DNA from 4 places in the Paenibacillus sp. TSA_86.1 genome. Region 4 is predicted to be linked to each of the others. Evidence: riboswitches for the same ligand, from Rfam matches in the RefSeq annotation. Region 4 holds a riboswitch; each other region holds the start of a gene.

Region 1 (3,526 bases), on a different contig from region 4:
GAGTGATGCAGCGGGATGAAACATTTTGATATCAAAAGACTTTCTAAGAGAGCTATTTTACATGATACATTAATCTGCTTTAATGGGGAGGATATGTAGATCGACATAATTTTGTAATCTAAGCGGGTAAATATACAGTTTTGAACACCCTTTCTTAGCAAGATGTTGATTTGACTTTTTATTTTCCTTCTATATATAGTAGCTTGGATGTAAAAAATGAAAATAGTGAAATTGCTGTTGTCCCAAACAATTTTGATAAAAAAATAAATTTAAAGTTTAAATACAGAAATACTTGGATTCGATTTTTGATAACGAAGGGAGAAATAAAGAGAATGTTATTCGACACACATACACATCTGGATGCACCACAATTCGACGAAGATCGAGAGGATATGATTCAGCGGGCGGTGGATGCAGGGGTCACCCGCATGATTAATATAGGATTTAACCGGGAGACCATTCCAACAACGATGAAATTGGCTGAAACGTATGATTTTATCCATGCGGCTGTAGGATGGCACCCGGTAGATGCGATCACGATGCAAGAGGGTGACCTGGAGTGGATTGCGTCATTGTGCAAACATGAAAAAGTGGTAGCGATCGGTGAAATCGGTCTAGACTATCATTGGGACACTTCCCCTAAGGAGGTACAGCATCGCGTATTACGACAACAAATTGCATTGGCACGAGAACTGAATATGCCGATTGTCATCCATAATCGGGATGCTCATGAGGATATTGTGCGTATTTTGCGTGAAGAGAAAGCTGGTGAGGTCGGCGGTGTGATGCATTCCTTCTCAGGTAGCTGGGAAACGGCAAAAATGTGCCTGGATTTAGGATTCCATCTGTCCTTCGGTGGACCCATCACATTCAAAAATGCCAAGCAGCCTAAAGAGGTGCTCGCCAAGGTTCCGATGGACAGGTTTTTCCTTGAGACGGATTCCCCCTATCTTACACCTCATCCTTATCGTGGAAAACGAAATGAGACAGCGCATGTACGTCTGGTTGCGGAGGCAGCTGCGGAAATTAAAGGCATTTCGGTGGAGGAAATTGCTGCAATAACCACCAAAAATGCCATGGAACGTTTTGGGATTCGATAAGAAAACGAGTAAATCGGGTGAAAAAGGGAGTTATAGAGAGGTAATTTGCCCTTTGTATCAAATAAACGAAGAATATTACAATATTTTAACCAAATATTTAGAAAAACGTACTTGATCCGCGCTTTACAACATGCATCGAAACAGGATATCATCTTTTCAGTGAATTGTTGTGCGGAAAATTGGACAGATGTTCGGGGGATGAACAAAGGGACACTTTCCGATAAAACAACATTACTTTCATGAATCAATCTCGCTGAGTCTCCGTTAACGGAGAGCGGGGGAACCAATAGGGCTTAAACAGCGGTGATTCTAGCCGTTGCGCACCGTTCGCTGACCCAAAAGCAGCGCATCGTTCTGCGAAGCCGTATTTGATTTCTTCTTTGGGTCTCGGGGTGAATTCAAGGGCGTCCGCCATGAGCGGGTGACCTAAGATAGGGCGGCTCTCTTTCGCCCGAACCCGACAGCTAACCTCGCAAGCGGAAAAAGAGAGGCAACCTCGTGCATGAATTTCCGATATTCAAAATCATTCGGAAGCCACGAAAGGGTCTCTTACACTCTTTCTTTGGCTTTTTTTGTTTTGAATAAAAGAAACTGGCTCATCATACGGTAAGTATTCAGGATGGTGGCATCATGTTGCGAAGAGGGGTTCATGGTGCAGAACCGGTCATTACCTCTGATCTGTGTTCTGTAGAAAAATTGGTATAGTCGCGTCAAAGACATCATGCATTACTTTAGACGGCGAGGCTATGAAGGAGGACGGAGAAGTGGGCATATTCCAACCAGAAGAGACCCATGAGTCACGATCATCCAGTAAGTCTTTCGCGTTGCGGTGGAAGCATGAGAACTTGCGTCAAATGGCACTGATCGCGATATTCTCAATTGCGCTTACAATCATGATCTTGTTAGTCGTTTACGGTCAGGCCGGGAAGCAGGTATCACTGGTTATTGACGGCAAAGCTCAAGTGGTAGAGACTCGTACAGGAATGCTTCAGGAAATGTTGGAGGAGCAGTCAATCGCAGTCAGCCCTCACGACAAGGTATCCATGCCCATGAATGGGGCAATTACCGACGGAGACCGAATCGTTATTGAGCGGGCCGTTCCAGTTAACATCACGGCAGACGGAGACACCAAGACTCTGTATACAACCGATTCATCGGTACAAGATGTAATTCAGCAATCAGGTATTGAAGTTGCAAATCATGATAAAGTGTATCCAGCGCTCGGAACTGCAATCAAAGCGGAGATGAAGATTCGTGTAGTGCGTGTAACAAAGCATACAGTGGATGTGAAACAACCGATTGCATACAAAGTTGTTAAAACGGCAGACTCTAGTTTGTTCCAAGGGGATAACCGTGTTGTAGTGAAAGGCAAGGAAGGCACAATTGTGCAGCATATCGAAAAGGTATTTCAAGATGGAGAACTCGTCTCCAAAAAAATGGTCGGCAAAACGGTTGCTGCCAATCGTGTAGATAAAGTGATCGCGGTAGGTACAAAGGCGAAGCCAGTAGTGAAGGAGCCTGAAGTTCAATTGGTATCAGCCAAAACTTCAACCGCCGCAAAAACAGTAACAACGAACTCGAAGAAAACATCTGCCTCGGGCAGCAAGTTGATTACGGTCTCAGGGAATTCTTTTAAATATTCTAAAGTGCTGAAAAATGTTTCCATGACAGCCTACTCTTCTGAAGAGCCGGGTATTGGCACAAAAACAGCTTCCGGTACTCGTGTAACGGAAGGGCGCACCATCGCAGTTGATCCTAAGGTCATTCCAATTGGCTGGTGGGTTTACATCGAGGGCCTCGGCTTCCGTCGTGCGGAAGATACAGGCGGCGCGATTAAAGGCAATAAAATTGACGTTTATTATGATAGTGTGAAGCACGCCCTGAATTTCGGACGTAAAAAAGGCAAAACGGTTTATGTAATTGGTCCTGTGAAGCCGGAAGCGAACTAAATTCGTTTTACTTTGAAATGGGAATGCTATAAAATAGTTGCATGAATGATTCATGCGGAATATGCGGCGGAGGGGTCTGAAATCAGTCTCCTCCGCCGTTTGGCAGAGAAGAGGATATTCCTCTTCTTTTTGCGTTAGAAAGGAAGAAATGGAACATGATAAAAGAAGTTATTGTTGTGGAGGGTCGTGACGACACGGTAGCGATTCGCCGGGCGGTTGAGGCTGATACAATCGAAACCGGTGGCTCTGCCATTAATCAGCGTATTCTAAAGCGAATCGCACTTGCTCAGGAAAGACGTGGTGTCATCATCCTGACGGATCCGGACCATGCGGGAGAACGTATCCGCAAAATTATTGCCAACAGGATCCCTGGCTGCAAGCATGCTTTCATTCCAGAGGCAGACGCGACGCGTAAAGGGGATATCGGGGTAGAGAATGCTTCACCGGAGGCCATTCGGCATGCGCTAGCCCGTGTAC
Region 2 (3,526 bases), on a different contig from region 4:
CCGTCATCTTGATTGGATCTTCTGCTTTGTCGATAATCGCGTTAATGTTGGACATTGTCAGGTCACGTAATCTTTTAAAAATGGACATTTGGTTTATTCCTCCCAGTGGATAGTGCATTGTATATAAAGATACATACGCAACTAATCTGCAACACGTTTCAAATTTGCAGAAAAAATTTTAAAACTTGAATCTACATTTTTTTATTTAAATGTTCATCCATCAGTCTCTCTGCAGTCTGCACGATTTCATCAATCTGCATTCGTGTGATGCTGTCAAAATGGATACCCATAATTACAGTTACTGTAACCTTCAGTTGTAAAGCAGCCTTACGAGCAAGCCGCTCACACAACTCTTGTTCCTTATGCCCCGGGATATGCACCGTTGTCCCGCTAACCCGATCATGGTCCACATAAAATGTAGATACAGCTCCAATATGAGCTTTCCCACCAGTGACCAGAAATATCTTGTCCTGCCCTGCTTCAAAAACCTCTAAACGAATGGATTTCAAATCATATGTACTCATTCTCTTCCCACCTATCCTTTTCTTCTATATCTTATATGGTGAAATTATCGCTTTCATAACCTAATTGTGGCAATGAGACTTCTCACATCCGCATAAAAGAAGTGACCATAGGGCATACCATAGAGAACGTAATTTTGATAAAGGAGGCCGTTAAAATGAGTATACGCCTCGTCATGCTCGCACTCGTTACTGTCATATGTTCCGGATTTTATTCGGCCCCTACAGTTACTGCCTCTGATCCTGTTTCTGAGACTATATCACGCGGAATGTCTAATCCGAAGGATACACCGGCCTCTAGCTCAGATGCTAGAGAAGAACAGCTGACATTGGGTCAACTTCGGCAGAAGTATGCGGATACCTTCAAAACAAATGGCCCTTCCACCAAGCAAGTTGCGCTGACTTTTGATGATGTGCCAGATCCGAGGTTCACCCCTCAAGTGCTTGATGTTTTGAAAAAATATAAGGTTCGCGCAACCTTCTTTGTTGTAGGCAGCCGTGCGGAGAAACACCCGAATCTGGTGAAACGTATGGTAAAAGAAGGGCATATTGTAGGCAATCACAGCTATAATCATCCTGAATTCAGCAAGTTATCGATGACTGCCTTTCGCAGACAAATTTTACATACGGGAGATATTCTTCATCGCCTGACCGGATATACGCCTAAAATGATTCGTCCTCCTTACGGGGACATTAATGAGGAGCAGCTACGTTGGGCCGCCAAGCAGCACTACAGCATTGTGAACTGGAATGTGGATTCTCTGGATTGGAAAGGATTGTCCAAGGAAAGGGTAAAACATAATATTCTCTCTGCGGTGAAACCCGGCTCCATTGTATTGCAGCATGCTGGCGGCGGTACAGGATCGAACCTGCAAGGTACGGTAGAAGCTTTGCCTGAAGTTATCGAGGAATTGCGGAATCGAGGATATGAATTGGTCACGTTGGACGAAATGCTTAAATTGCCCAAAGAGAAACAATAATTGAAAGAAACAGGGTGCTCCTATGTGTAGTCATGATTCATTTTCGTCATGATAACACTAAAGAACACCCTGTTTCTATTTTTGCCTTTGATTATGTTTATAATGATTTCAACTTATGAGCCTCCATAATAATAAAAGGAAGCGTTATAGCTTTATTTTAAAATGTAAAGCTCAATATCCTGAAAACCAAACGAACTTACAAATGTCTTGCTTCCAGGGATGAAGATATCGATGCGATTTCCCTTAATTGCACTACCGGCATCCAGAGCCGTTGCTACGAAAGCCTGTTTCGGCAATCCTGGATGTGTATGTCCTGTCACCAAAACCTTAGTGCCAAAAGGAATAACTTTGGGATCTACCGCAATCGTACCCAATTCCAGCGGATTTCCAAAATAATCAACGGGCCCCCATCCACCATTCTCAGATGCATCAGCGGAATATGCAGTCGCTTTAACACTTAGTGTTTTGCTGTAGTCAAAAGTTTTCCCCCAAGCCTGTACAACTTTATTATCCGAACTTACGTCCAGACTTGCAGCTGTAACCGCCTTTTCCTGCGACTTCACTTGAACTGGGGCTGCTGCTTTGTTTTCGTTACCTGGGATGGTAATTTTCAAACCGCCATAGATGTTATAAGGTGAAATGTCTTTATTTGTTTTGATTAATGTGTTCATATCAACACCATATTGTTTGGATAAGGTGAAGAAGGTGTCCCCATCTTTAGCCACATGAACGGAATCCGCGTGAGCCGGAACGGCTTGAATGAATAGAATAGATGTAAGTAGTGCGATGGCAGTTTTGGCTAAACGTTTCTTGTTATACATGGTCTTCCTCCCTCATTATGCCTGCGAAGTTAGTTGTCGGATTCGGATGGAGGAGCCCACCCTATAGGCTTTACTTGACATATTGAAGCGTTATGTATTCCTAATTCACCCCAAGCAGTATGTTTATCCAATGAATAACATATCTGCATCGTTACGTCCCCCGCACTTCCACTTCGGAAGTTTCGGCAGCCTTCAATATATCACAATCTTGTAACCTTGAACTGTAGTAAATGTTTCCATTTGGCGTTTTGAAAACATATGCAGGTAACAAAAAAGTTACTTTTCCGATTCTATCTTTTTTTCAAACAACAAAAAGGCGTTACCGGATTTTTGGATCCGATAACGCCTTTTTTAACCTTATCCTATACATAGGGTAGAATGAATGAATTAAAGCACTTTGGCCAGAAAGTCTCGTGTACGCGAATGTTTCGGTGCTCCAAACACCTCATCAGGCTTACCTTCTTCGACAATAACTCCGCCGTCCATAAACAGAATCCGGTCACCAACCTCACGTGCAAAACCCATCTCATGAGTGACAATAACCATCGTCATTCCACCTTCAGCAAGACGTTTCATGACTTCCAACACCTCTCCGACCATCTCCGGGTCAAGAGCAGATGTAGGCTCGTCAAACAGCATGACATGCGGCTGCATCGCCAGTGCTCTTGCAATCGCAATCCGCTGCTTCTGTCCACCTGATAGCTGATTGGGATACGTATCTTTTTTGTCCGCTAAACCGACCGTTTTCAGAAGATCCTCAGCAATTTTGTTCGCTTCATCTGTCGATTGCTTTTTCACCTTGATTGGCGCAATCGTGATGTTCTGCTGAACCGTTTTGTGAGGAAACAGGTTGAAATGCTGAAACACCATCCCCATTTTCTCACGCGTAGCATTAATGTTGTGCTTTGGATCAGTGATCGAAACACCTTCAAAATCAATTTGCCCGGATGTAGGCTGCTCCAACAGATTCAGACAGCGCAGGAACGTACTTTTTCCCGAACCTGAAGGGCCAATAACCACGACGACCTCACCTTTTCCGATCGTTACGTCGATGCCCTTAAGCACATCGTTTTTGCCATAAGATTTGTGTAATTGTCTAACGTCTATCACTTGCACCCAACTTCCTTTCCAATCGTCCGAGCAGCTTGGACAGAATAAATGTCATGACAAAGTAAATCGCTGCCGCAATAATGAACGGGTTCAG
Region 3 (3,526 bases), on a different contig from region 4:
GTGCAGAGCAACTGCTGATTTTAAGCCAGGTCGTTCTCTCTCTGCAATTACCGTTTGCCATCATTCCGCTTGTTATGTTTACAAGTGACAAAAAACGCATGGGGGCTTTTGTCAACAAATTGTGGCTCAAAATTGTTTCTTGGGCTATTGCCGCCATCATCGTTGTGCTGAATGTGTATTTGATTATCCAGACCATTATTCAGTTCTAACTTTTATAATGCCATAGTATACAAAAAGGCTGATGCGCCACGGTATCCTCATACCGGGCGTATCAGCCTTTTTGTGTTTTTATTTTGTGCTCCAGCCGCATATACCTCTATCTCGACCGGATCTAACCTTATGCTCATACAGATCTGCTCGTATCCCCATCAGGTATCAGCAATGGTAGCAGTTCATCCAGCGACTCGACCGTCCAGTCTGCACGCTCGTCATCCGAAAGCTCTGGTTGGAACCTTCCGTACCCTTGCAAAATACGAATCGTACGTAAGCCCAAACTACGCGCTGGCATGATATCATTATCGATTCGATCTCCGACCATAACCGCTTCTTCAGGAGCGCATCCTGCCTGCTTCAAAGCAACCGCATACAACTCCGGATCAGGCTTGGACACCCCTTCTTCTGCCGAACATGCCAGAACATCGACATACTTCCGAAGTCCGTAGCTCTCCAGCCTCGCTTCCGTTCCAGGGCTCTGATTGGCGATAATGCCGATTCGATAGTGCTGTGAAAGCTGCTCAAGCACCTTGGTTGCGGAAGGGAACGGCTGCTCCAGCTCTTTATGGAATTTCAGCTTGTCCTGAATCTGAACGCGGTGATCTTCATCATGAATATATGTGCGTATAGCAACTTTCATAGGCCACTGTTCATAATTGCGGTAACAGGTGGCAAACAGTTCGCGTACCGCTTCCATTTTCACTGGATACCCGTACGCACCGGCTTCTCGAACGAACTGCCCGATAATATCGTCTACCGGCTCCCATTCGTCCACCAGCGTATCCCCCACATCAAAAAACAACCACTTCAATCCGGCAATATCCGGCACGCCGATTCCTCCTTGTAAGCCGCAGGTCACCCCTGGCTTGCATACTGTATCCATAAAAAAAGAAGACCCACGACAAGCATGAGTCTCCTCAAATTCCGTTAGTCTGTACCTGCAATTATAGCAGGCACCTTACATCGGATCAATCACAAGCTGCTGACCTCAGCTTCCGGTTTATTGCAGCTATTAAGAAGAAAACCGACTTCCCCATTCAATGAATACACGATTTTGTCTGCACCCATGCCCCGATAAATCCCTTTAGGGTGACTCTGCTCGGTGATTACACATAAGGACTTCGATGTCCATGAGCGGCAAATCTGCAGGTAACGGCAGGTCAAATTCAGACTATTTTCAAAAATAAATACATTCCCTACACTACCCTGTGGCAAAAACCATTTCTCAGCCGCTGCCGTATTCATACGAATGACGTGTTCTACGCCAATCCGGCGAAGTTTGCGCTCCTCACCAGCACTGTTCGTCAGAACGGCAAAAGGCATTTTTTTGTACATCAGCAATTTAACAAATTTACGTCCAGCCTCATTCGGAGCCGTTACTAAAATCATCTCTGTATCCATCATTCGTTCCTCCCTTAGCGTGAAAAGACAACAAAAAAGAAGCGTGGGGACCAAGGCCTCCGAAACGCTTCTTAAATAATCCATGGCGAAAACGCCATGAACCAGCGTGCGGTTTGTTGCCTCTCCCTTTAACGCTTACGAGGTTAGCTGACGGATTCGGGCGCGAGAGTCGCCCTATTTCCGGCTGTCGCCAGAAAATTCACCCCATGGACGTATACTGCTGTAATACAATACAGCACATCCTTTTGGTTCCCCCGTTTTCCACCCACTACGAATGGAAACTCAGCGATTAAAACATCGTTCGTAAATCTTGAGTATAAGACCGATCGATATTATCGTTTGTTTCGTTTTTCATGTACAATTTAATTAAAATTCAAATTACGCTATGAATCATACACCCGTGCCATGATCATGTAAAGTGCAGCCAGATCACCGAATCGTCAGGTTTCCGGCAATAACCATTAAGAATAGCGCTTACAATGGGGTTATACGCTATCCACCTCTTCCAATCTAGCTATTTCTCATCCGCACAGAAATGGATCAATACAATTCCTACTCATTCGGGATTCAGGCCCCGTTGATGGTTATAACAACGTGAAACCAAAATAAGTTTTGCATTATTTAATTGTATAAAATATAATAAGCACATCAAGAATAATAAGATGGAGGCGATCCTCATGTCAGTCTATGATTTCAAAGTAAACACCCTCCGCGGGCAAGAGATTGAGATGTCCCAATATCGCGGGAAAGTGTTGTTAATTGTAAACACCGCAAGTCAATGCGGTCTCACCCCTCAATTCAAGGGCTTACAGGAGCTGCAAGACAAATTCCAGGATGCTCCGTTCGAAGTGCTTGGATTCCCAAGCAACCAGTTCGCGCAGGAAAAGGGCTCTTCTGACGATATTGCCGAGTTCTGCCAGATGAACTATGGCGTAAGCTTCCCTATGTTTGAAAAGATTGATGTCAATGGTTCCAGCGCTCACCCTCTCTTCCAGCATATCTCAAAAGAAGCACCAGGCTTGCTTGGCTCCAAAGCCATCAAATGGAACTTCACCAAATTCCTTGTCGATCAGGACGGTAAAGTTGTGAAGCGGTATGCACCGCAGACGACTCCGGACAAAATCGAAGAAGATATTCAGAAACTCCTCAAATAATCAAGGCTATACAAATATACAAACAGGCCATCCGACATCAAAGAGCAGACACTTTTGCTCAAGGCTAGAGGGTGGCTTGTTTGCTTTCTCGCATGAATTACATCCTCTATATTCTATATACTGTTCCCGACGATAAATACAAACAACGCAATCAAACAAAACGAAAAAGAAGCTCTCCATCACGGAAAGCTCCTCACATAACTCTTCATATAATGCGGTCGAGAGGACTCGAACCTCCACGGGCATACGCCCACTACCCCCTCAAGATAGCGTGTCTGCCATTCCACCACGACCGCATGTCGTAAATTATCGGCAACAGAATTGATTATACCGGATTCCCCTACAAAAGTAAAGCACTTTATTACTCTTTCTTCATCTTACAATAGTTTATCATTTAAGCTATGCACTTCCCTTTCTGGTTTGCCTATACTCTGCACAAAATCCAGTCATATTTCCTTAGAAAGCACATATCATTAAATCTGATTCCTCAAGAAAAGAGCTGTGATTTGAAAACGAATGCTTTCGTATTCACAAACGAATGTATAACTTAAAATGAACTCGATACGTCATATTAGTTAACACAATAAATTTCCTATTTATAAAAAATCTATTTTTTTACGTAAATCATTGACAAAACGCGGACAATTATGTGAATATATATATCATATAATTCGGATTTACACACATATCATAAATAAAATCGATTTAATGTAATAAAATTTAACATCATCAACACAGGAGGCGAGAGATCGTGAACC
Region 4 (3,526 bases):
CCCTTACCCTTATGCAACTTTATCCATCGTTGTCCCGCCAAAAGTGGCAAACGGCGCCGGAGGTATGGAGTATCCGACATTAATTACAGCCTTTGGAGCAGATGATACAACACCGGGTTATGATCTGGAGCGCACGGTTGTGCATGAGATCGGACATCAATACTTCTACGGCATGGTTGCAAGCAATGAATTCGAAGAGGCCTGGCTTGATGAGGGCTTCACCTCCTACGCAGAAGACAAACTAATGGAGCAGGAATACGGACTCATTCCGAACTTGCCTGTACAATCAGGTCTGGTCACATCCCCCGCTCCTTTGACACAGCCTTCGTGGAAGTTTGACTCGCAGAATCAATATGCGTCCAACGTATATACCCGAGGCAAGCTCGTACTTCTCGGCATCGAACAGCAAGTCGGAGCGAAAAAAATGGAACGCATTCTTTCAACCTATGTCAACAAGTATCGCTTTAAACATCCGACAACGGCTGATTTTCAGAAGGTAGTCGAGCAAGTGACCCGTACCTCCTGGGCTAATTACTTTGAACAGTATGTCTACAGCAACGGCATGGCCGATTTTGCTGTGGAGAAGATCAACGTTTCTTCTATAGAGAAGGACGGCCAAAAAATGTACGAGTCCTCTGTCACCATTGCCAAAAAGGGCAGTGATTTCCCGAAGGTTCCCGTTCGGATCGGTTTTCAGGACGGCCATACCTTAACGAAGCAATGGAACGGACAGGAGGATCGCATTACCTATAAACTCACCTACACTTCTCCTGTCTCTTGGGCTATGACCGACCCTTTGTATGATATTGTGCTGGAAAATCGACATATGAACAATTTCCTGAGAACCGGACTGGATGAACGAGTCAAATCCCGCTGGAACATGAGTGCTACGAAACTAATTGAAGCCATATTCGGAGGTCTGTCATGGTGAGGTGGAGACAGTGAAAGCAAAAATTCGTGAAGGCTGGTTTCTCGTCCGTCAGCATATGTTCATTGCCGCACTCTTATTTATCTATCAATTAATCTGGGGATATTTTATCTATCGGTTGGTTCAATCGGCTGTCGTCCCCTTGCTGCTTCGTTATCCAACAGATGATGTCGGAGAACTGAGTACACTTTTATTCAAAATGGAAAGTCAGCTAAGTCTGTCCGGCCCTGAGGTTCAGCGATATTTATGGATCTTGGGTGGCATGTTGCTGCTTCGCCTGCTGATTAGCCCACTCATTCAAGCAGGTCTGCTCTACTCCCTTCAACATTTCAATTCCACAGAAGAGCGTATTCCTTTTATTCGAGGCATTAAAAAGTTATGGAAACCGATGCTGCTGCTGCACACCATACGTACAGTACTCATCTTCCTCCCTGCGTACTGGCTCGTACCCAGGCTGTATCCAACATTAATGGATAGTTTTCATTCTCTCCATTTGTTACTTCCCGGCATTCCATATGCAGCAGGCTGGATCATCTATGGCTGGATTGTACATCATGCCATGCTCTATATGCAGTTTGGCATCACGGACCCGGAAGGAGAAGGCCGTATTCAGGGCACGTTCAAAGGATTGTGGATTGCTTTGCGCCGTATCTTCGCTGTCACCAGCATCGCGCTAATGTTGGGAGCTGTTCATTTACTTGTCTTTGGTGCATTCACATCTGCCTCTTGGTTCCTGACAGGACTATCCGGACTGATCCTGCAACAAACGTATCCGCTTGCCCGAAGCCTGCTCAGTATGTGGAAAGTATGTAGTCATTTCCGCTTGTGGCAGTCCACATCCATCAAGAATGAGAGTCATATAAGCTGAACTACAGATTTATATAAATCGCTTACAAAATGAAAGATTGTTACCATCTCATGCTTAACATTTCATCCATTATTGCGTATAAATACGCAAACCTCGACCTTCCCCCGTCAAAGGTCGAGGTTTTTTTTGCTAATTTTGCTGCTAAACGTTGCCAAAGTACTAAGCCTCTGGTACAATAAGCGCAGTGAGTTTTTAGTAACAACTTTGTAATCTTTAAATCCTTATTTGTAACAACTTTAAATTAAATCCTTAAAATTAAATTTTCTTTTCTTTATCAGGTGCATAACTAGCATAGCCAAATTCCTGGCACCTGGGAAGCGGGGGAACCAGTTATGGGTGAATTGATCTTGAAACAGAGGGATCATAGGGGACCTTCAACCGAATCCTTAAGCTAACCTCGCAGGCGTTGGAAGGGGTATACCACTTGTTTAAGAAGAAATTGACCGCAGCAGTACTTAGCCTCACATTTGCATTATCACTTGGTGCAGGCAGCGCATTTGCAGATTCTAAGATGGATAAAGTCATCGATTCAGCAATAGGAACTACATACAAAAGCGGAGGAACAACACTTGACGGTTTCGACTGCTCCGGGTTTACACGGTATGTATTCGACAAATTAGGTATTGATTTGGCTCGCCAATCCAGCTCCCAATTCGACATGGGTGACTCTGTATCTCGCATGGAGATGAGACCTGGAGATTTAGTCTTCTTCAACACTACAGGTAAAGGTGTGTCTCACGTAGGCATTTTTGTAGGAAGCGGTAAGTTTGCACATTCTTCTTCTTCCAAAGGTGTAACGATCAGTTCATTGAGTGAAAATTACTGGGCTAATCGCTACGTTGGCGCAAAACGGATTATGAGCACGGACGCGTATGAGTCAGTGGCCCTTGACTAGGGACGAGCTTTAATCAACATCATGCTGGAACCATAAACTATACTGTAACGAAATACGAAGCATAAACAGAACCGCCCGGTACATTCTCCGCAGGAATGTATCCGGCGGTTTTTTTGTGCTTCCAATCCTGTGGCTACAGATGCTGCAAATCAAGTTATCTACCTGAACCAAAAAGGTCAGCTTACTTCGTTTGTCCGTGCCCTTATTCCTTGCCCTTATGATGTTTTTACCCAACCTGTTATAATATAAACGGAATGGCACGGACTTTTGTTTCATTTTCTTTCTGATCATTGAAAATTTACCAAATACACGGCTCTTTTGTAGAGCGGACAAAGAACAGGTAACGGAGAGAGGAGCATGCACTGTTATATGAAAAATGAAGCACCTTTGACGTTTCGTGTGGTACCTATGCAGGAAGAACATGCAGAACTCATATGCAGCTGGAACTATGATCCACCATACAATATCTACAGCTGGCTGCCTTGGGAACAGATGAAAGCACTGGAAGTCGAATTTGGAGATACACAGCTAAGGCAGGAACAATATGCAATTATCCTGGATCAACATGACCAGGTTTATGGATTCGCACAATATTTTCCGCTCCAGAACGTAACACGTATTGGTCTCGGAATGCACCCTGAGCAGTGCGGTCAAGGCCGTGGCACCACTTTCGTAGCTGCCATCGTGCAAGAGGCGATTCGCCGCAATCCTTCCAATGAGATTGATCTTGAAGTACTTACCTGGAACCACCGTGCCATTCAAGTTTACCTGAAGAGTGGATTTGCCATCCAGGATACATATGAGCGCCAAACTCCAAGTGGTTTGAAGCCCTTTC

The links. Region 4 has a riboswitch for cyclic di-AMP ahead of ACUTVW_RS26080 (C40 family peptidase). Riboswitches for the same ligand answer to the same signal wherever they lie in the genome.
Region 1: linked by a shared signal. The riboswitch ahead of ACUTVW_RS25475 (ubiquitin-like domain-containing protein) and the one ahead of ACUTVW_RS26080 (C40 family peptidase) in region 4 are both predicted to bind cyclic di-AMP.
Region 2: linked by a shared signal. The riboswitch ahead of ACUTVW_RS12730 (3D domain-containing protein) and the one ahead of ACUTVW_RS26080 (C40 family peptidase) in region 4 are both predicted to bind cyclic di-AMP.
Region 3: linked by a shared signal. The riboswitch ahead of ACUTVW_RS01915 (hypothetical protein) and the one ahead of ACUTVW_RS26080 (C40 family peptidase) in region 4 are both predicted to bind cyclic di-AMP.

Annotation. Positions count from the first base shown of each region.
Region 1 is NZ_JBQZGE010000022.1:51,413-54,938, reverse strand. It holds gene ACUTVW_RS25480 (TatD family hydrolase) at 333-1,100, shown strand; cyclic di-AMP (ydaO/yuaA leader) riboswitch at 1,342-1,595, shown strand; gene ACUTVW_RS25475 (ubiquitin-like domain-containing protein) at 1,865-3,049, shown strand; gene rnmV (ribonuclease M5) at 3,205-3,526, shown strand, end outside.
Region 2 is NZ_JBQZGE010000004.1:340,564-344,089, reverse strand. It holds gene ACUTVW_RS12745 (PspA/IM30 family protein) at 1-88, opposite strand, end outside; gene lpdD (prenylated flavin chaperone LpdD) at 192-524, opposite strand; gene ACUTVW_RS12735 (polysaccharide deacetylase family protein) at 680-1,501, shown strand; gene ACUTVW_RS12730 (3D domain-containing protein) at 1,654-2,322, opposite strand; cyclic di-AMP (ydaO/yuaA leader) riboswitch at 2,325-2,520, opposite strand; gene ACUTVW_RS12725 (amino acid ABC transporter ATP-binding protein) at 2,710-3,432, opposite strand; gene ACUTVW_RS12720 (ABC transporter substrate-binding protein/permease) at 3,419-3,526, opposite strand, start outside.
Region 3 is NZ_JBQZGE010000001.1:444,486-448,011, reverse strand. It holds gene ACUTVW_RS01925 (Nramp family divalent metal transporter) at 1-209, shown strand, start outside; gene ACUTVW_RS01920 (HAD family hydrolase) at 344-1,042, opposite strand; gene ACUTVW_RS01915 (hypothetical protein) at 1,186-1,617, opposite strand; cyclic di-AMP (ydaO/yuaA leader) riboswitch at 1,732-1,912, opposite strand; gene ACUTVW_RS01910 (glutathione peroxidase) at 2,292-2,768, shown strand; tRNA gene ACUTVW_RS01905 (tRNA-Leu) at 2,982-3,064, opposite strand; gene ACUTVW_RS01900 (urease accessory protein UreF) at 3,520-3,526, shown strand, end outside.
Region 4 is NZ_JBQZGE010000024.1:28,114-31,639, forward strand. It holds gene ACUTVW_RS26070 (M1 family metallopeptidase) at 1-931, shown strand, start outside; gene ACUTVW_RS26075 (hypothetical protein) at 942-1,796, shown strand; cyclic di-AMP (ydaO/yuaA leader) riboswitch at 2,080-2,217, shown strand; gene ACUTVW_RS26080 (C40 family peptidase) at 2,221-2,691, shown strand; gene ACUTVW_RS26085 (GNAT family N-acetyltransferase) at 3,061-3,526, shown strand, end outside.